Regions from separate parts of the Pectobacterium aroidearum genome, predicted to be linked through region 2. Evidence: predicted binding sites of a transcription regulator. Region 2 holds the regulator's gene; each other region holds the start of a gene.

Evidence for each region. The regulator Fur, encoded in region 2, represses iron uptake genes when iron is present. The targets are predictions, from matches to a motif close to ATAATAATGAGAACNACTATCAA.
Region 1: AB8809_RS03680 (TonB-dependent siderophore receptor) is a predicted target of Fur. The motif match lies at 2,644-2,666, and genes of this name have one in related genera.
Region 3: AB8809_RS18875 (Nramp family divalent metal transporter) is a predicted target of Fur. The motif match lies at 2,388-2,410, and genes of this name have one in related genera.

What each region holds. Positions count from the first base shown of each region.
Region 1 is NZ_CP166097.1:811,605-818,478, reverse strand. Features, by position in the region: gene AB8809_RS03680 (TonB-dependent siderophore receptor) at 68-2,368, opposite strand; gene AB8809_RS03675 (AraC family transcriptional regulator) at 2,794-3,777, shown strand; gene AB8809_RS03670 (MmgE/PrpD family protein) at 3,888-5,216, shown strand; gene AB8809_RS03665 (hypothetical protein) at 5,354-6,874, opposite strand, start outside.
Region 2 is NZ_CP166097.1:3,647,132-3,654,005, reverse strand. Features, by position in the region: gene nagE (N-acetylglucosamine-specific PTS transporter subunit IIBC) at 1-360, shown strand, start outside; gene glnS (glutamine--tRNA ligase) at 536-2,194, shown strand; gene fur (ferric iron uptake transcriptional regulator) at 2,259-2,708, opposite strand; gene fldA (flavodoxin FldA) at 3,038-3,565, opposite strand; gene AB8809_RS16585 (methyl-accepting chemotaxis protein) at 4,443-6,110, shown strand; gene ybfE (LexA regulated protein) at 6,252-6,533, opposite strand; gene ybfF (esterase) at 6,840-6,874, opposite strand, start outside.
Region 3 is NZ_CP166097.1:4,176,792-4,183,665, reverse strand. Features, by position in the region: gene recN (DNA repair protein RecN) at 1-510, opposite strand, end outside; gene nadK (NAD(+) kinase) at 592-1,470, opposite strand; gene grpE (nucleotide exchange factor GrpE) at 1,619-2,206, shown strand; gene AB8809_RS18875 (Nramp family divalent metal transporter) at 2,448-3,686, shown strand; gene AB8809_RS18870 (2-hydroxymuconate tautomerase family protein) at 3,783-3,989, opposite strand; gene AB8809_RS18865 (MFS transporter) at 4,003-5,169, opposite strand; gene AB8809_RS18860 (glycerol dehydrogenase) at 5,369-6,466, opposite strand; gene nudK (GDP-mannose pyrophosphatase NudK) at 6,836-6,874, shown strand, end outside.

The DNA of each region.
Region 1 (6,874 bases), 2.4 Mb from region 2:
CGCTATAAAAAACGCCACAGCACAATGGCACCGTGGCGTTCGCGATTCAGTATGACGGATATAAAACTTAGAACGACGTCTTCACGTTAACAAAGAAAGTCCGCCCCGGTTCGTTATAGGTTGCAGCACCCGCACCCGCGATGGTAACCACGTTACTGTTCACCACATCCTGCGCATTACCGGCACGGAACAGGCGTTTATCAAACAGGTTCTCAACACCACCCGTCACGCTCAGGTTCTTATTAAACGTATAGGTACTGCTTAACCCGAACAGCGCATAAGGGCTTAACTCATTGGTCGCGCTACCCGTTACGCTCTCACCTTTGTAGTTATACTTCTTCGGCTTCTGGCGACCATACCAGGTCACATCGGCCAGGAAGGAAAGGTTCTCTGTCGCCTGCCAGTCCACTGATGAATTCAGGGTAAACTCCGGCGTAATCGACAGATAGTCGCCCGTAGTTTTATTCTTCGACTCCAGCATCCAGGTCAGGTTGTTACGCCAGTTGATGGTCTCCGTGACAGGAACGGTCAGGTTACCTTCCAACCCCTGAATGACGGCTTTCGGCACATTGCCCCACTGGAATATATTGGCGTTGGCATATTGAGAATTAGTCCCGCCCACCGCTTTACCGATGACATTGTTGCCTGCTTCGATCTTGTTACGGTAATCGTTATGGAAGTAGGTGATGCCAGCGATCAACCCATCACGGTGAAACTCCAGACCGATCTCTTTATTCAGGCTGGTTTCCGCTTTCAGGTCTTCATTACCGATCAGATAGCAAGACGTACCGCCGGCACAGCCCTGTCCACGGCTATAGAGCAGGTAATTCTCGTTGGTCTGGTACAGGTTCGGCGCTTTGTAAGCACGGGCGATACCCAGCTTCAGCGTGTAATCGTCACCTAATTCCTGCGACAGGTTGAGCGACGGGCTCCAGTTGGTGCCTGCCGTGCTGTGATGATCGACACGTAGCGCTGGCGTCAACATGGTGCTGTCCGTCAGTTGGACGTTATCTTCCACAAAGGCGGAAGCCAGACGAGCGGCGGATTTCTCACTGCGACCACTGCTGCTCAACGACCCCACACTCCCCGCTTCGGTCGTCGTCTGCGTGTTCGAAACCGGATCTGTCATCTTCTGCTCGTTCCACTCAACCCCGAGCGTGAGTACCTGATCGACCCAAAGATTCAGCGGAATATTCACTTCGTTGTGCGCGGTGAAGTTATCCAGTTTTATCGTGCCATATTGGTTCGGACTCGTTGTATCAAAAATCCCTTCTAAACCGCCGGACAACCCCTCAAGGATACGGGTATTGTGCGTACGCTCGTATTGCAGATACGACGTAGAGCTGACGCCGCTGTCCCAGTAGCCGCGATGCGTTACCGCAAAATTCTGGCGGTACATGCGGTTGGTTTCCTTACCGTAATTGCTAACAACGAGCGGGTTCGTGTTGGTATTTTGCGAATCACCCGCATAGATGTTGCCCTGACGGCTGGAACCCGCTTCAAACTCCAGTGACTGTTGCTTGGTCATATCCCAGCGCAACAGACCGTTGATATCTTTATTACGCACCCCTTCGCGTCCGGAAGGCAGTGAAGCTGACTGATTACCCGCACGTGCAGACTGATGCCCTTGGTTAATATCGCGTGCATCAGCCTGGGTTTTATTCAGGTTGCCGTACAGACGGAAACTCAGACTGTCGGTCAGGCCGCCCATCAGGCTGAAGTCGGTACGCTTGGTTGCACCTTCCGAGCTATGTTCCGGCGCGTTCAGGTAGGTGTTCCAGGTGCCGTGCCATTCCTGGCTCGGCTGCTTGGTGATGATGTTAACCACACCGCCCGCGGCACCGTTACCATAGCGCGCCGCCGCCGGACCGCGCAGCACTTCAATGCGTTCCACCATATCGGCAGGCACCCAGTTGGTGTCACCGCGGGTATCACGTTCACCGCGCCAGCCGTAACGCACGGCTGTACGGCTCGATACTGGCTTGCCATCCACCAGAATCAGCGTGTTTTCTGGTCCCATACCGCGGATATCGATCTGGCGATTGTTACCACGCTGGCCACTGGTTGAGTTACCGGACAGATTGACGCCCGGCATGGTGCGAATCAGATCTGACAGGTCGTTAGCGGGCGGACGCTTGCTGATATCCTCAGCCGTAATCACCGACACGCCCGGCGCCTGACGGGTTTGCTCTGCGGCCGTCACCACCATCGTATCGCCCGATGCTTTACTTTCCGCCTGATTCTGCACCTGAGGAGCAGGTTCTGTAGAAGGAGTGGTCGAGGTCTGCGCAGCGCTCAGAAACGATGTCATCCCGCAGCTAACGCCAATGAGCGTCGCCAGATAACGACGCGATTGTGGTAGTTTCATCAAAATTATCCTGCCCTGTAAGAAATGAATAAGTAGCCTGAAAAAGGAGCAACATCGCAGCTGGTACAGCGACACCTAACGACAATCAGCAAAAGTGCTGAATAACGGCGGAGATAAAACGCGCAGATATGGCGGTTATCGGGAGAGAAGCGTCATGCCGACGGGCATCACGTGGTGTTGTTATGAAATACGGTCTGTCATCAATCAGCCCTTTTCTCCGCATTGCCGGAAATGGAAAATGCATTTATCGTGCAATGTGACGTCCCCAACGAAAAATGCTATTGAGAAGTATTTGCATTACCATTTTGGCGCGGTCATTGTTACATTTGTCATTCAGGACGGGGTTTGCTCTAGCAGCAAAATGTTTTGCCAAAGCATCAAAATGGAAGGCGCAGGTCGAAGGTTTTAATCAGGTAGGTAATCACGTGCGCAGCTTCACACAGTCATCAAAGCCGATCTATAAAGATCACATCGTTCAGCAATCCAGCCTGGTCGCGAACAATTACCGTTTTATCGGCCCCCGGCTGATCGATAACACGCCGGTGCTGTTCGGCTCGTTCAGCGTCGTGCAGCTCAATCCACATCTGATCCTGCATACGGCGGATGTGATTAATCGCCACAACATGAAAACCCAAAATCTGCTGGATGACGCCATCAAGATCGCCATCGTGGTGAGCGGTAATGCGCACATCTCATTTGGCCATCAGGAGCTACATCTGGGGGAGAAACAACCGGCTTCGCTGATTGCGTTGACAGAACCAACGATGTTTACCCGTATCGGCAAACGTGATGAATATGAGCGAACGATTACGCTAACATTCGACAGAGAATGGCTGTACGGCAACATGATGGATACCGTTGGCGACTGGCAGGCCATCCACGATTTCACACAGACCCATCTGGCAACGCATCTATGGACGCCGTCCCGACAGGCACTGGCCATTGCCTTACAAACGCTGGACGCTGAACCTTGCCAAACGCCGCTCCAGCGCCTTTATTTGGAAACGCAGTGTATGGGCCTGATTATCGAGGCCTTTACGTCATTGACCGCCAGCGTAGCGCAGGAAAAAAGCAGCGGCGTCACCCTGCGCGGCTACCATCGCATTCAACAGGTCAGAGAGATGCTGGAAAGCGGCAGCGCCGATCAGCTTTCGATGAGTGAGATAGCCAAAAGCGTCAACATGAGTGAAAGCACGCTACAGCGCCATTTTCGTCAAACATTCAATATGAGCGTGTTTGAGTACCTGCGTAACAGTCGCTTGCAGCGCGCCATGCTGGCCTTGCAAAAAGACGGCATAGGTATTGCGCAAGCGGCCAGCATCGCTGGTTACAACAGCCCCGCCAACTTTGCCACGGCACTGCGCCGTGCATTCGGGATTACACCGGGGCAGTTGAAAGACCGCTTCTGATTCTGAATCACTAATAACCAAATGGAATTTGTTATTCCGTTTGGTTATTAATCGCTCTTCAGCGATGCGCAGTAAATTAGTGCTTTATCTGCCAGCACACATGACTATCCATGACCAATCAGACTGATATCACCGCAGCGCTTGCCCACCACATCATCCATAGCGAACCCAATCGGGAAGCGATTGATGCCGCCCGTGACGGAGTCACTGACTTCATCTCTACCGCGCTCCCGATCGCACAGGGAGCGATTGCCGATAGCGGGCTCGCGCCATTAAAGCAAGTGTTCAGCGGCACGGACAGCCTGACGCGTAGTCTGATTCTGGGCTATTCCGGCCACGTACTGGACTTTGACGATTACCATCCGGCGTTTCGTGGACACCCCAGCACCGTCATTCTGCCAGCGCTGTTTGCCCTTGCCGCTGAGGCGTCATCCGTAACGGAAGAGGCGTTTTTGACGGCGTATGTGATCGGCGTGGAAGCGGCGGGCAGAATCGGGCTGGCATGCGGCCCACGTCATTACAGCCTCGGCTACCATAACACCGCCACGCTCGGCGCTATCGCCGCTGCCGCGGCCGCTGCACGTCTGGCTGGCGCGTCGGTGGAACAGACACAGACCATTCTTGGTCTGGCTGCCACGCAGGCCACAGGGCTACGGGCGCAGTTTGGTTCAGCGGTCAAACCGCTACATGCGGGGCTTTCAGCCAGAGCTGGGCTAACCGCCGTCAAGCTAGGCTTGGCGGGTTTCGAGGGCAACACACAGCAGGTGATTGACGCCTTTCTTGCCGCGCACGGCGATCAAAAACAGCAGCCGGAGCTGCTGGTTGAAAACTGGGGTGCGCCGTGGCGCATGCTTTCTCCCGGTCTGGAGTTCAAGCGCTATCCAACCTGTGGCGGCACCCACAGCGCTGCCGAGGCGGCTTTTGCCCTGCGGGAACAGTGGCATAAGCAGAATGGTGCGAATGCCGATCTGGCTGATGCCATCGAACAGATCACGGTGACTTTCCCACCGGGTGGTGATGTTGCACCGTTTATCCGTAACGCGACAAACGGCGTAGAGGCGCGGTTCAGTCTGGAATATGTGATTGCGGCGGCGTTGATTGAAGGGGAGTTGAAGCTGGCACATTTCTCAGAAGCACCGGTTGAAACCACGATCTCTGCGCTGGCAAATCGCGTCATACGCCGCGCCGATGAAACCGCCCCACCCGATGAGCTTGACCCGGAAGCACGTTTTCATGAAGTTACGCTGCACTTGCGTAACGGCAACACGTTAGTCCAGCGCACGACTCGTCAGGAAACTTCCGCACGCCCCACCGATCTCCGTGCCAAGCTGCGGCAAACTCTCGGCTCGCTGACGCATCTCGACAGCGACCAGATCGCCGACCGCTGCGCATTACGGCATGACGGCGACTTGCGCTATTTGCTTGGGCTGTTGTTTTAACAACATACTGTTTTAACAAGATGCGAGGTGCTGTCGATAACCCTCATTATCGACAGCCCTATTACCGACAATACTATTACTGGCAATACCATGAACGCCAATACCCTTGCCGACAACCACCACGCCGTCAGATCGAATTAGTCTGCCTGATGGGAAAGCCATTTCCCTTTTTCATCAAATACCGTCACGCCCGGCACTCTGGAGTAATTCCCTTCCCCTTCTGATTTATAGTGGGTCGCCAGTATATGGGGAGGGAGATACTTAAACTCAAAGTAGCCATCATCAGGGTTCTTGACGATCAGCTTGCCTATGCTGTCGATGAGGCCTTCTTCTACTTTGAAGTAGCGATTATCAAGGTTGTTTTTAAAAGACGTCGCTTCACCATACGTAAACAGGTTCTTTTTCTCTTGTGCAGCAATAGCAGGGAAACGCGTCACATCAAGCTGACGTAATACATGCAGGAACATCAGGCGCTCCAGCGGCGTTCCTGCATCTTTCGGGACTAAAAATTGTAATGTGAGTCCACTTCCCACATTCACATTGTATTCATAGCCGACAAACGCGCTGTCGCCATAAATAAAAATGTTATCAACTTCTTTACCTTCAGGGACGATCTCTTTGGTTTCAGCCATGAGTTCAGGAATCGATTGGGGAGCGATCGTAAAATAAATATCGTACTTAAACACTTCCGACGGGAACCGTATTTCAATGCGCGTTTTTGACATGCTCCGTTTAATAAAGCGTTCAGGCTTTTCCATGCGCTGTTCGAGCGTTTTCCAGATAGCCTGATGCATTTCTGAAATATTAAATACATCAGCGCTCTTTACTCCATACTTCGCTTCCAGTTCCTGCTGAGATAATGCCAAATCGTACATCGACAACGCCTGCTCGCCACGGTAACGTTCATCCATGGTACGCAGTACAGCAAACGCGTTGGCTAATGCGACGGTGTCTTCAGCATTCGCTAACCCGATAAAGTAGCGTTGCTTAGCCTCATCATATTGAAAATAGACGGCTTCCAATTTTCCCTGTTGATTAGCATATGCCGCGCCGTTTTCAGACTGGAACAACACGCCCTTTTGCCCTTCCAGCCACGATGCCAGATTAAAATCCTCTTTTGCCGCGCTAACGGTAAACAGGTCAAAATCGGTGTTATTCTGCTTATCCCGATAGGTGTAAATCTGCGTGTCTTTATTTTCCCGATCGATAAGCAGACGCCCCATTCTGCGCACATAAGTCCCGTGTTCCCACAAACTCAGCTTGTCGAACATGGCAAAAGGCAGCTTAATCGTAAAGTCGTCTTCAGGATAAAAAGGGATACCGGGGAAATCATCCATCGGCGCGCGGTTAAATGTTTCTTTCTCTTCAAGAAGCCGCGTCTGATAGGCTTTTTTGCGATCGTCAAAACGTTGCTTGAGCTTGAGTAAAGCGGGTGACTGTTCTTCCGTCTTTTTCAAGACCATGGTGATTTCACAATAATAAAACGCACAGGCAGCGCTTTTATCCGATACGAACGTAACCGTGTTTTTCCCGGCGATTTTTAGCGTGTGCCACATACCGTTGACCTGTATACGGTTGTCTTTCATCTCCTCGGTATATTCGCCATCCTCGCTGTAGTAACTCACCTGCGTCGGCGTCAGATTAAAATAGAGGTCGTT
Region 2 (6,874 bases):
TTTACCATCACGCGCTTCAATCTGTTAACGCCGGGACGTGAGCTGGCCGTGAGCGGTAGCGAAGCTGATGGTTATGATGTGAGTACCGCGTCTGAGAGCGAGAAATCAGGCGATACTGCGGCGTTAGCACGGGGCTATTTGCAGGCGCTGGGCGGAAAAACCAACCTGATTGGTATTGATGCCTGTATCACGCGTTTGCGTTTGAACGTGGCGGATTCGTCTCTGGTGGATGATGCACAGGCGAAGCGTCTTGGTGCGGCGGGCGTGATTCGTCTGAATAAGCAAAGCGTACAGATTGTCGTGGGGACGCAGGCTGAATCGATAGCTACTGCACTGAAAGCGGAACGCGACAAGGCGTAATATGACAGCGTTATTTGTTTAACGTGGTCTTATGTTGATGAAATTGATAGGGCGAGATGGCAATCTCGTCCTTTTTTTTCGTTATGAATAATTAAATGAAACTAACGGTTGTTTCCCAGCGTAGCTTGTTGGATCATTGTCGGTTATACGTCGTTTTAGCATTGAGGAATGAAGAATGAGTGAGGCTGAAGCCCGCCCAACCAACTTTATCCGTCAGATTATCGATGAAGATCTGGCGTCCGGTAAGCATGACCATATTCAGACGCGTTTCCCGCCAGAGCCGAATGGCTATCTGCATATTGGGCATGCAAAATCTATTTGCCTGAATTTTGGTATTGCGCGTGACTATCAGGGGCAATGCAACCTGCGTTTTGACGACACCAATCCGGTAAAAGAAGATATCGAATACGTTGAGTCGATCAAACGTGACGTCGAGTGGCTGGGCTTTTCATGGAGCGGCGACGTTCGCTATTCTTCTGATTATTTCGATCAGCTGCACGCGTATGCGGTTGAGCTGATCGGTAAAGGATTGGCTTACGTTGATGAACTGACGCCTGAGCAGATCCGTGAATACCGCGGTACGCTGACGGCACCGGGTAAAAATAGCCCTTACCGCGATCGTACCGTGCAGGAAAACCTGGCGCTGTTTGAAAAAATGCGTAACGGTGGATTTGCGGAAGGTACTGCCTGCCTACGTGCAAAAATCGATATGGCATCGTCCTTTATCGTGATGCGCGATCCGGTGCTGTATCGTATTAAATTTGCCGATCACCACCAGACGGGCAACAAGTGGTGCATCTACCCGATGTATGATTTCACTCACTGCATTTCCGATGCGCTGGAAGGGATCACGCATTCGCTGTGTACACTGGAATTCCAGGATAACCGCCGCCTGTATGACTGGGTGTTGGATAACATCACTATTCCTTGCCATCCGCGTCAGTACGAATTCTCTCGCCTCAACCTCGAATACGCAATTATGTCCAAGCGTAAGCTGAATCAGTTGGTGGTGGAAAATGTCGTTGAAGGATGGGACGATCCGCGTATGCCGACCATTTCTGGTCTGCGTCGTCGCGGTTATAGTGCGTCTTCTATCCGTGAGTTCTGTGTGCGTATCGGCGTTACGAAGCAGGATAACAACGTGGAAATGGCCGCGCTTGAATCCTGTATCCGCGACGATCTGAATGAGAACGCTCCGCGTGCGATGGCGGTGTTGGACCCGGTAAAAGTCGTGATCGAGAATTTGCCCGCCGAGCATGAAGAGTTTGTTGCGATGCCAAACCACCCGAACAAACCTGAAATGGGTTCACGTCAGGTGGCATTCAGCCGTGAAGTCTATATCGACCGTGCTGACTTCCGTGAAGAAGCTAACAAACAGTACAAGCGTCTGGTGTTGGGTAAAGAGGTTCGCCTGCGTAATGCCTATGTGATCAAAGCCGATCGCATTGAGAAAGACGAGCAGGGCACCATCACCACGATCTACTGTAGCTATGATGCAGAAACGCTGAGCAAGGATCCGGCTGACGGCCGTAAAGTGAAAGGTGTGATCCACTGGGTTTCTGCGGCACACGCTGTACCTGCGGAATTCCGTTTGTACGATCGTCTGTTCAGTGTGGCAAACCCTGGCGCGGCAGAAGACTTCCTGTCGACGATTAACCCGGACTCACTGAAGATTACGCAAGGTTTTGTCGAAGCGAGCCTGGCGCAAGCAGAAGCAGAGAAAGCGTATCAGTTTGAGCGTGAAGGTTACTTCTGTGCCGATCGCGTTTACTCCAGTGCAGAGCATCTGGTGTTTAACCGTACGGTTGGACTGCGCGATACTTGGGTGGGCTAAGGCCGACTGGAAAGAAGACAAAAATAAAACCGCCTCGGCGGTTTTATTTTTTTATGCGGTCGATTTATCGTGTGGAATCGTGCAGGGTTTCATCCTCTCGGCAATCCCCTTCACTGCAATGCCCGTAGAGATACAAACTGTGGTTGGTCAGTTTAATGCCGTGTCTTTCTGCGATCTCGCGTTGGCGTGCTTCGATAGACTCATCGCGGAATTCAATGACTTTGCCACAGTCGAGGCAAATTAAGTGATCGTGATGATGCTGCTGTGTCAGTTCAAAGACGGATTTTCCACCTTCGAAGTTATGACGGGTTACGATACCCGCATCATCAAACTGGTTGAGTACGCGATAGACGGTAGCAAGACCAATCTCTTCGCCCATATCAATCAGTCTCTTATATAAATCTTCCGCACTGACGTGATGGCAGACAGGATCCTGTAACACTTCCAGTATTTTCAGTCTTGGAAGAGTGACTTTCAGGCCGGCCTTCTTTAATGCGGTATTGTTGTCAGTCATGCGGGTTTAGTCCTGTTGCTTACTTATCAATGGAGGCTGCCTAGCCTATGACATCGGTCGGCTCAAAAAATGTAATAGCGTCCCAATTATAGAACCGCACATACAAAATGAAAACAAGGGAATGTTAACAATATTGTCCCTATTCACACTACTGGTATAGAACGCAATACGTTGTTGATGAATGAGGAAATGGTGAAGCACGTATAAAACCGATGGGATTATTGTACAGGTTTACTGATAGAAGTTAAAAAAATGTATCAATTATTATGAAAGGTTTTACCTATCAATGCGGTTTTGGCTCTGATAGGGATTATCAGAGCCAACAGGACTTAGCCAACCAGCTCTTTCAGGTTCAGTTCATCGCTGATCTGTTTGACCCACGTTGTTACGCGTTCGCTGGTCAGTTCAGGCTGACGATCTTCATCGATAGCCAGACCGATGAAGTGATTGTCGTCTGCGAGCCCTTTAGAGGCTTCAAAGTAGTAGCCCTCTGTTGGCCAGTGGCCGACAATCGTCGCGCCGCGAGGCTCAATAATGTCACGGATGGTGCCCATGGCATCACAGAAGTATTCCGCATAGTCTTCCTGATCGCCGCAGCCAAACAGGGCAACCAGTTTTCCTGTGAAATCAACTTCTTCCAGCGACGGGAAGAAGTCATCCCAATCGCACTGAGCTTCACCGTAATACCAGGTTGGAATACCCAACAGCAGAATGTCGAAACCTTCGAGGTCTTCTTTGCTGCTTTTGGCGATGTCATGAACATCAGCAACGTTGGTGCCTAACTGCTGTTGGATCGTTTTGGCGATGTTTTCAGTATTGCCAGTATCACTGCCAAAGAATATTCCGATGAGTGCCATGAATTGAATAACCTCTTGATTCCTAATGGTATGGTGTAATGTTTCACCCACTTATCTGTTAATAATAACAGACACTCACATCAGGAGAAACTCGTATCGGTAAGGATGCGTAAATCAAGAGCGTATGAAATGCGGGGGGCAGTAAAGGAACGAAACGCAGTTCTGCTGATGCTAAATTCCCCATAATAAATAGGGATTATGCTATCGTCTGGGATTAAACGCGCATTTCCCTAATATCATCATGGATATTTTTTCATGACATTGTTTCATTTTTTATGAATGTGCTTTTTATTTTAATAACTAATTTCGATTGTAATTAAAAGCAGACTTTTGTTTGTAGGAAATAAAAGTTACTTCACGGTACGTTACGATTCATGAGAATTAAAATACGCACAAAGGATAATGTTTTTATCGAATTGAAAACCTGTAACATTTCGCGGGAATATTCCTAATAAATGGAAATAAGAACTATAACCATTTACAAGTGAAGAGATAAAAATGAGGAGGTGAGTTTTTTAGTCTTTTGATATTAAAGGATAAAATTAAATTCCAATTGTTGCCTGACAGCATGCCTATGCCAACGCACATCAGGCAGGGGCGACAGCGATTTTGATAGTAACTCTCTGATTAAAAGCCTTATATCTGTGAAAAGAGGTGAACTCATTCTCAATATAAAAAATTATATTAATAAATATAGCGAGAACGCTAAATATTCTCTGTGTTTAGCCGATGAGTTAGCGTGGTTTTTGAGTTTTCAACTCGGTGAAATGTGAACGCTAGGGAGAAGTGACCTGTTTCATGGTGTGAATTTTCTGATTCATATCGGTTGATTAGCGATAAAAATCTTTTTAACCATTTTCCTGATTTGGAGTGAGCTATGAGACTTATAAAAAATATTGCCATCAGAACCGCTATGCTATGGGTACTGGGCATTTTTTGTGTCCTTTGGGGTGGCTTATCGATATATACCATGTTCTCTTTTAAAGAGATGACGGCGACCTCGAAAACCAGCACCTTGCTGGTTCAGAACATGAATTTTATCAACCAGGGCAACGATCAATATTTCCGTATGGTAACCCGCCTGGCGCGTGCCGTTGACGCTCGCCGCAGTGGTGATAATGCCACCGCGGATAAAGAGCAGGCTTCCGCACTCGTCGCATTGGATAAACTGAAGTCTGATTTGGTGGCGTTTAATGCTATCGATCATGCAGGTCTGGACCCCGCGCTGGTACAGGCTGTCAGCCGTGACTGGAACAATCTGGTTACTCAGGGCGTGGAGCCGCTTTACCAAAAGGCCGTTGCCAACGCGCTGGATGATTACCAAAATCAGGCTAAGAACGTTGTGCCGCCATTGAGTCGCCAATTTGGCGCGTCCTTATCCGCATTCAGTAACGCCAGTGCAGAGAAATTCGGTGCAGCGGGTGTTCGTTTTGAACAAATCACCACGATTGGGCAGAACATTTTGCTGAGTGGGTTGGTTATCGGCCTGATCATGCTGTTCCTGACCGATCGTTATTTGGTAGTGTGTCTGGTTCGTCCGTTAAATGACCTGCGCTATCACTTCAGCGTGATAGCAGCTGGCAATTTGGGCAAGCCGATTCTGGACTTCGGTAATAACTGCGTAGGTCGTCTGTTCCCACTGTTGCGTGAAATGCAGGGGAGTCTGGCCAGCACGGTTAGCACGATCAGAAACAGTACGGATTCCATCTATCAGGGCGCTTCTGAAATTGCCGCGGGTAACAACGATCTGTCTTCACGTACTGAAGAGCAGGCTTCCGCACTGGAAGAAACTGCGGCAAGTATGGAGCAACTGACGGCGACGGTGAAACAGAACGCCGAAAACGCCAACCACGCCAGCCAACTGGCATTACAAGCCTCGACAACGGCGAAGAAGGGCGGCGAGATCGTTGAGAACGTGGTGAAAACCATGGCGGAAATCTCCGGCAGTTCAAGAAAAATCGCAGAAATCACCACCGTGATTAACGGCATCGCTTTCCAGACTAACATTCTGGCGTTGAACGCGGCGGTAGAAGCGGCGCGAGCGGGTGAGCAAGGGCGCGGGTTTGCCGTGGTTGCGGGAGAAGTACGCAGTCTGGCGCAGCGCAGTGCGCAGGCGGCTAAAGAGATTGAAGGGCTGATCTCTGAGTCTGTTCGCTGTGTTGATACTGGGTCTAATCTGGTTAGTGACGCTGGTGACACCATGCAGGATATCGTCCGTGCGGTGACCAACGTGACGGATATTATGGGTGAGATTGCATCGGCATCGGAAGAGCAGAGCAAAGGGATTGCGCAGGTTGGTCAGGCTGTGGCGGAAATGGACAGCGTAACGCAGCAAAACGCCGCGTTGGTTGAACAGGCCTCGTCTGCAGCCTTGTCGCTGGAAGAGCAGGCGGCGTTGCTGAACCAGACGGTGTCGCTGTTCCAACTGTCCGACACGCAGTCAGCATTGCAAGTGGCAGCAAAACCGGTGCAGAAAACGCAGGCGGTTGCGCCACGTGCCGCGAAAGCGTTGCCACCCAGCAACGACAATTGGGAAAAATTCTGATGCGGGTTTTCGTTAGAAAACCGTGTGTTAGTCAGAACAGAAAGTGTCGTTTAACCTGAGGTCGTGTGTTTAATCTTGGGTGAATGTTCAGGCGGCGTCAGAAATGGCGCCGCACTAGATGTGAATGTCGTATTACGTCAATCAGGATTGCTGATCTGCCAACTGCGCCAGCAGCATCTCTTCAATCAATTCACTGCGGCTAATATTCCGCTCTTCAGCAAGGCTGTTCAGGATATCAACGGCGTCGCTGTTAATCTTTAATTCAACACGGCGCAAGCCACGAACTTTATCGCGACGTAGCTGATTACGCTTGTTAATTCTTAGTTGTTCGTCACGCGAGAGCGGGTTGGTCTTGGGGCGGCCCGGACGACGCTCGTCTGCGAACAGATCCAGTGTGGTGCGATCCGTTTGTTCTTTTGCCATAAGTAATGATACTGCAAGGTATTCGGACCAAAATACACGGCGCTGTCCGTCTTGTTCTGCAGATAAAAGCGATGCCGATTCTCACTCTGCAACAGCTCATTCTGCAACAGAAAGTGCCAGAGTGCGGTTTTCTATCTGTGAAACATGTCGGGAAGTGATGCGTGCATTTTGATGAAGTGGTTACAATGCTTGTGGCTGAATCAGCCGTCCCTCTACTGCGAGCGCCATCATACCCTAGCCGCACTGGCGGCGACAACGGTTAACTGCCGCCGTTATCATGAATCCGCCAGTGTCAGTGCTGTCTGGTTAATTCGTGTCCAGAAAACGGTGGATAGCGCGCA
Region 3 (6,874 bases), 530 kb from region 2:
GCAGCTTTGGTGCCATTGATGCCAAACTTGCTGCATAGCAACCAGCAACTTCGGTTCATCGGCATAGGCATCCAGCAGGTGTTTTTGATGATCGGGGCGCAGCAGTAGCTGATGAGCATGTTGCCCGTGTACCTGGATCAGGTGCTGGCCGAGTTCACGCAGTTGAGACAGCGGCACGGCGGTGCCGTTAATAAAGCCACGTGAGCGACCATCGGCGCTAATGACACGGCGTAGCAGGCACTCGTTGCTGTCATCCAACTGGTTTTCTTCCAGCCACTGGCGTGCCGTTGGCGTATCTGCCAGCGCAAAACGGGCGCAAATGTCGGCGCGTGCAGCGCCCGGCCTGACCATGCTGGCGTCAGAACGATTTCCCAGACATAAACCGAGGGCATCAATCGCAATAGATTTCCCCGCACCAGTTTCCCCGGTGATAACGCTCATACCTGACTGAAAATCGATTTCTAATTCGCGCACGATGGCGAAGTTACTGATAGTGAGTTGCGCCAGCATGATAAGCCCCTGTATGTAATCACATGTGATTACATACAGTATAAACTGGTTTTATATACAGTAAAGTAGCTGGATAGAATTTTAGAATAATTTTTTTGACCAGCCGAGTTTTGAGCTTAGTGTATTGAAATAACTGTAATTTTTTGGATGAATCAGATTTAGGTGGTGCTCGCTGCGGCGAATGAGCACTTCTTCGCCTTCCTGTACCGGTAACGCAATCTGGCTGTCGCAGCTGATTTCCAGGTCATTAGTAATGCAGGAAAATTTCAGCCGGATCGTACTGCTGCTGTTGATGACCAGCGGACGGGCTGACAGCGTATGCGGGAACATAGGCACCAGCGCGATGGCATCCAGCGACGGCGTCAGAATCGGGCCGCCAGCGGAAAGGGAATAGGCGGTGGAGCCGGTAGGCGTAGCGATAATCAGGCCGTCTGAACGCTGGGAGAAGGCGAATTTGTCGTCAATATAGACTTCAAATTCAATCATATGTGCGACTTTTCCCGGGTGAAGCACCACTTCGTTAATGGCGGTACTAATGCTGTCGGGCTGATTGGCGCGGCAAACGTGCGCTTCCAGCATGAAGCGTTGTTCGCTCAGGTAATGGCCGTCGAGCACGTCAGAAAGCTGCTGCTGCGCATGGTCAGGGTCGAGATCGGTTAGAAAACCGAGGTTGCCACGGTTCACACCGATCACCTTGATGTCATAGCGCGACAGCACGCGCGCTGCGCCGAGCATATTGCCGTCACCGCCGACGACAACCGCCAAATCCGCTTGCTGGCCGATGTCGGCAAGGCTACCTGTCGGAGCGTCTTTCAGATTCAATTCACGGGCGATCTGCTGCTCGATCAGAACCGAGTAACCTTTGTCGGTGAGCCAGTGGTAAAGCATCTCATGCGTTGCCAGCGCCGTTGGGTGGCGCGGATGGCCGACAATGCCAATACAATTAAACGGCCTGTTCATTGTAAGCGGTGTGTTCATTGCTGTTTTGTCCTCAGCGTGGTGTATCGGCAGCGGTGGAAACCAATATATGACGGGTTCCCTTGAATCCCCGATTTTGATCCCCATAATAAGCAACTAGCGAGATTAATGCTAAACCGCGGAGAATTTCATGAGTAGTAAAGAACAGAAAACGCCTGACGAGCAAGTGCTGGATCAAAAGGAAGCAGCAAAAGGGCAGCAAGCGGATGCCGCGCCAGAGACGGCAGACGTAGCTGACCCGCGTGATGCGCGCATCGCCGAGCTGGAAGCCCAGTTGAGCGAACTGCAACAGCGTGAGCGTGACAATATGCTTCGTGTTCGTGCTGAAGCGGATAACGTTCGCCGCCGTGCGGAAATGGATGTTGAGAAAGCGCATAAATTTGCGGTAGAAAAATTTGCCAGCGAAATGCTGCCAGTTATCGATAACCTGGAACGCGCGCTGGATACGGCGGATAAAGCCAATGAATCACTGGCTGCGATGATTGAAGGTGTTGAACTGACGCTGAAATCATTGCTGGATGCAGTCCGCAAATTTGGTATTGAGGTTGTCGGTGATGTAAACGTACCGTTTAACCCAGAAGTGCATCAGGCAATGACGATGTTACCTTCGGCCGATCACCAGCCGAACCATGTCATGATGGTTATGCAAAAAGGCTATACGCTGAATGGCCGTTTGCTGCGTCCGGCGATGGTTGCGGTATCAAAAGCACAAGACTGATAGTTTTTGCTTTTACGCGCAGTATCTATAGCGTGTCTTCATTTCCAAACCCCGTGCCCTGCATGGGGTTTTTTGTTTATATTTTGTTAAGATTTGTTTGATAAAAAAGATGTTTTTTAGGTTTTGAATGACTCATCATCTTTAACTATCAAAAGAATTGGTATCACCTCTCTAAATGCACTTGATAATCATTATCGTTTCTGTGAGAGTAGTAAAACACCAGTGTTAGAAGGGTCATACTATGCCGGGTAGCCGTGTTATTGAGTCAACAAGCCGTACATCAAGGAAGGTCAAACTTTCTCTGATGGGGCCGGCATTTATCGCGGCGATTGGTTATATCGATCCGGGTAATTTTGCCACAAACATCCAGTCTGGCGCAGCCTATGGCTATACGCTGCTGTGGGTGGTGGTGTGGGCGAACCTGATGGCGATGCTGATCCAACTGTTGTCCGCCAAACTGGGGATCGCAACGGGTAAGAATCTGGCGGAACATATCCGCGATCGCTTTCCGCGTCCCGCTGTTTGGGCGTATTGGGTGCAGGCCGAAATTATTGCGATGGCGACCGATCTCGCCGAGTTTATCGGTGCGGCGATTGGTTTCAAGCTGCTTTTGGGCGTGTCGTTGCTGGAAGGCGCGATCCTTACCGCTATTGCCACTTTCCTGATTTTAATGCTGCAACAGCGCGGCCAGAAGCCGCTGGAGATGGTCATCGGCGGTCTGCTGCTGTTTGTTGCGGCGGCGTATATTGTCGAATTGGTCTTCTCGCAGCCTGAGCTGTCCGCGTTAGCCAAAGGCATGGCAATGCCTAGTCTGCCGACCTCCGATGCCGTGCTGCTGGCAGCGGGCGTGCTGGGGGCGACCATTATGCCGCATGTGATTTACCTTCATTCTTCCCTGACGCAGCACGAAGGCAGCCATACTCGTGCTGAGCGTTATTCGGCAACGAAAGTCGATGTCGCGATTGCAATGACCATCGCAGGATTCGTCAATCTGGCGATGATGGCGACGGCGGCGGCAGCCTTCCATTTCAGCGGCAATCAGGATATCGCCGATTTGGATAAAGCCTATCTCACGCTGGAGCCGCTGTTGGGGAAAGCCGCTGCGGTGATTTTCGGTCTGAGTTTGGTAGCTGCTGGCTTGTCATCCACGGTTGTCGGCACGCTGGCGGGGCAGGTGGTGATGCAGGGATTTGTGCGCTTCCACATCCCGTTGTGGGTACGTCGTAGCGTAACGATGCTACCGTCGTTTATTGTGATCCTGTCCGGTATGGATCCAACGCGCGTGCTGGTGTTGAGTCAGGTGGTGCTGAGTTTCGGGATTGCGCTGGCGCTGGTTCCCCTGCTGTCCTTCACGGGTAACCGTGAACTGATGGGGACGATGGTCAACGGAAAATGGGTACAGCGCATTGGGCAACTCATTGTCGTGCTCGTCGTGTCCCTGAATATGTATCTGCTCATTGATACGATGTCGGGGATATAAGTCCGGTGCCACATCGCGTGGCACCGTTTTGTTATTTGTTAACCTTCTTACTTCTTACTTCTTACTTCTTACTTCTTACTTCTTACTTCTTACTTCTTACTTCTTACTGACCTTCCTCAGTTCCGTCACCGGCACGCCGCCGATTCCCCAGTTGTCTGTTTCGACTTCATCAATCACGACCACGGTAGTTTTCGGGTTTTTGTTGAGCACGTCGACCAGTAGTTGGGTCACGCCCTCAATCAACTGACGTTTTTGTTCAGCGGTGACGCCCTCATTGGTAATTTTGATGTTGACGTATGGCATGTGTTCTCCGGGATTAGGGTTGTGGACGACGGTAAGGGAAGCAGAGCCCCGCCGCGATGAAAAGTGCTGCTGCGCTGCACAGAATCGCTGGAGCGACAGTGTTGTTATTCGTTAAGGCGCTGGTGAGCAGCGGGCCAAGAATTTGGCCAATGCCGTAAGTGAGCGTCACCAAACCAAGCAGATTGATGCTGTGTGGCACGCGTAGCCGTTTGGCTAAGGGCATCACCAGCGACGTTGTTCCCATAAAGGTAGCACCAAAGCCGATACAGCTGAGTATCAACGCCGTGGGCGAGTGACTATACAGTGTCAGCAGGACGCATATGCCTTGAATGAGCAGGTTTGCCGTTAGGCAGGGCAAGGTTCCCCAGCGACTGGCGGCCCACAGCCAGAAAAAACAGCCGGGAATGATGGCCAGCCCAACCAGCGACCAGAGATGAAGAGATACACGCGGCATATCCAGTGCAGTCACTATCAACGGCAGATAGGTGGCGATGATGATGTACCCGAATCCTGCAAGGCCATACAGCAGCGCAAGTCGCCTCCAGCCAAGCTGAGGCGGCTCATCACTATTCTCCATAGTTTGTGGCGCGACGCTGGATTTAGGCGGCGAAAGGATAAGTAAGGCGAGCAAAAGCAATGCTGAGAGCAGCGCGGCTCCCCACCATAATAGCTCGGCGGTGAGGGCGTAATGCCGTCCTATGATGATGTATTCATTGCCTAATACGATCCCTACGCCTACTCCGGCGTAAAGCGAGGCGATAACGCGAGCCTGTCTGGTGTGGTGCAAAACGGCCAACGAGCCGAAGATCATCATCGCCGCACTGGCGATCCCGGCGAGGAAACGAATAACCATAACCAGTGTCGTGCTGGTGGTCATTGCCATCGCGAGAAGTAAAACGCCGGTCGCGGCAGCGGCGCTAAGCAGCAGAAACATTGGTTGAGAAGCTGAGGTGCGGCGGCTGAAAGAGAAAAGCAGGCTGCCGAACAGATAGCCAGCGTAGTTCGCGCTGGCAATATAGGAAAGCTGGTTGAAGGTGAAACGGCCTTCTTCCAGCATCACGGGTAGCATCGGCGTATACAAAAAACGCCCAAGCCCCATACCTAATGCCAGCACGATCGTCCCGAAAAGAGCAAGCGTCAGCGTATCCGATAGGGGAACCAGGCGGAGACGATCCATCATGCGACAACCCAAAGTACAGAGAACATGTCGTTATCCTGCCCGTTTTATCATCAAATAAAAGTGAATAGTCGTGAGCAGGTTGATGACGCAACGAGAACGTTTTGTGGCCGTGATGTGGAGGGAAGGACACATCTGATATACCAAGCCCGACGCCATTGGATCGATTTTGCTGACGTCAGGCTTTTTACCGTGGTTACGGCTAAGCGATAGTTTTGCTGAATGCATCGACGGCAACAATCGCGTGGGCGACGTCTTCTGCCGTTAACCCGCTGTCCAGATTTTTCAGCGTATCGGCATCGCTGCATGCCAGTTCACCCACTTTGACCAGATTCTCAAACGGCTCATTTTCCAGATGCAGATCTTTTAACCGGGTTGGCATGTTGATGGCGCGGTAGAAGCGGATGTAGCGGGCGATTTCTTCATCGGGACGCTGCTCCAGCACCATATGCGTTAACGTGCCGTAGGCGACTTTTTCCCCGTGTGTGAGATGGTGGATATCGCCTTTAATCGCGGTAAAACCGTTGTGGATGGCGTGAGCGCCTGCCAGCCCGCCATTCTCGAATCCCAGACCGGAAAGCAGCGTATTCGCTTCAACCACAGATTCCACCGCTGGCGTGACCGCGCCTTTCTCTACTGCTTTATAGGCGCTGTAGCCGTAGGTTAGCAGCGTTTTTTCGCAGGTTTCGGCAATCGCCATACCTGCCAGCGTGGGTTTTCCGCCCAGCATGGAAAGTGAGTGAGAGCGCAAAACTGCCTGTGCTTCGACAAAAGTAGCCAGCCCATCGGCAATGCCGGAGGCGAACAGGCGGGCAGGTGCCTGAGCGCATACAGCAGTATCGACTAACACCAGATCGGGGTTTTTGTCGTAAAAACGATAAGACTCAAATACGCCGTCGTCGGTGTAGATGACGGACAGTGCGCTGCACGGCGCATCCGTTGAGGCCACGGTCGGGACGATAGCCACGTTGTGTTTTAGCTCATCGGCAACAGCTTTCGCGGTATCGAGCGTTTTGCCGCCACCTAATCCGACCACGATATTCGTCCCTGCGTCACGCGCCAGCTTGGCAAGGCGCGTGATTTCGTTGCTGGAAGCCTCACCGTTGAAGCGCTCGTAATGGTGGCCGATACTCGCCTGCTTGAGAGAAACATCGACGCGCTGTCCGATAATGTCCCACACGATGCCGTCTGCCATCAGAAAGGCTTTCGTACCCAGCGGCTTAAGCTGCTCGCCCAGCTCATCCAGTACGCCGCGACCCTGAACATATTTTCTAGGTGAAGAGAAAATGAAATGGCTCATGTTATCTACCTCGATGATGTTGTTGGAGAAGTGATGCAGTATGGAATTTGTGCGGGTCAGGAAAGCGATGCGGTAAGCGCGATAGCGAATTGGCAGTAATGATGAAGATAACGAAAGCGCAGCGTGACTTCCTGAAACGCGAATAACTTAGGGTATAGCATAGACGAGAAACCAGGCATGGACGAAAAGAGCGAAATGGAAGAGTGGTACTAAATCATAAAAATCATGTGGTTAGTTTTCGATTATGCCGTTATTCCCGTTAGGTATGCGTTTCCCTGCTCGTTTATACCTGAGTTAAAAGGGGATATGATGGTCCGGCTTTTATAAATGAAATGAGTCCTTCCAGCCATCGATCGCCGAGGTGTTTGCATGTCGTCCCCCATTGATATCGTCGAAAAGAAGCTGCTA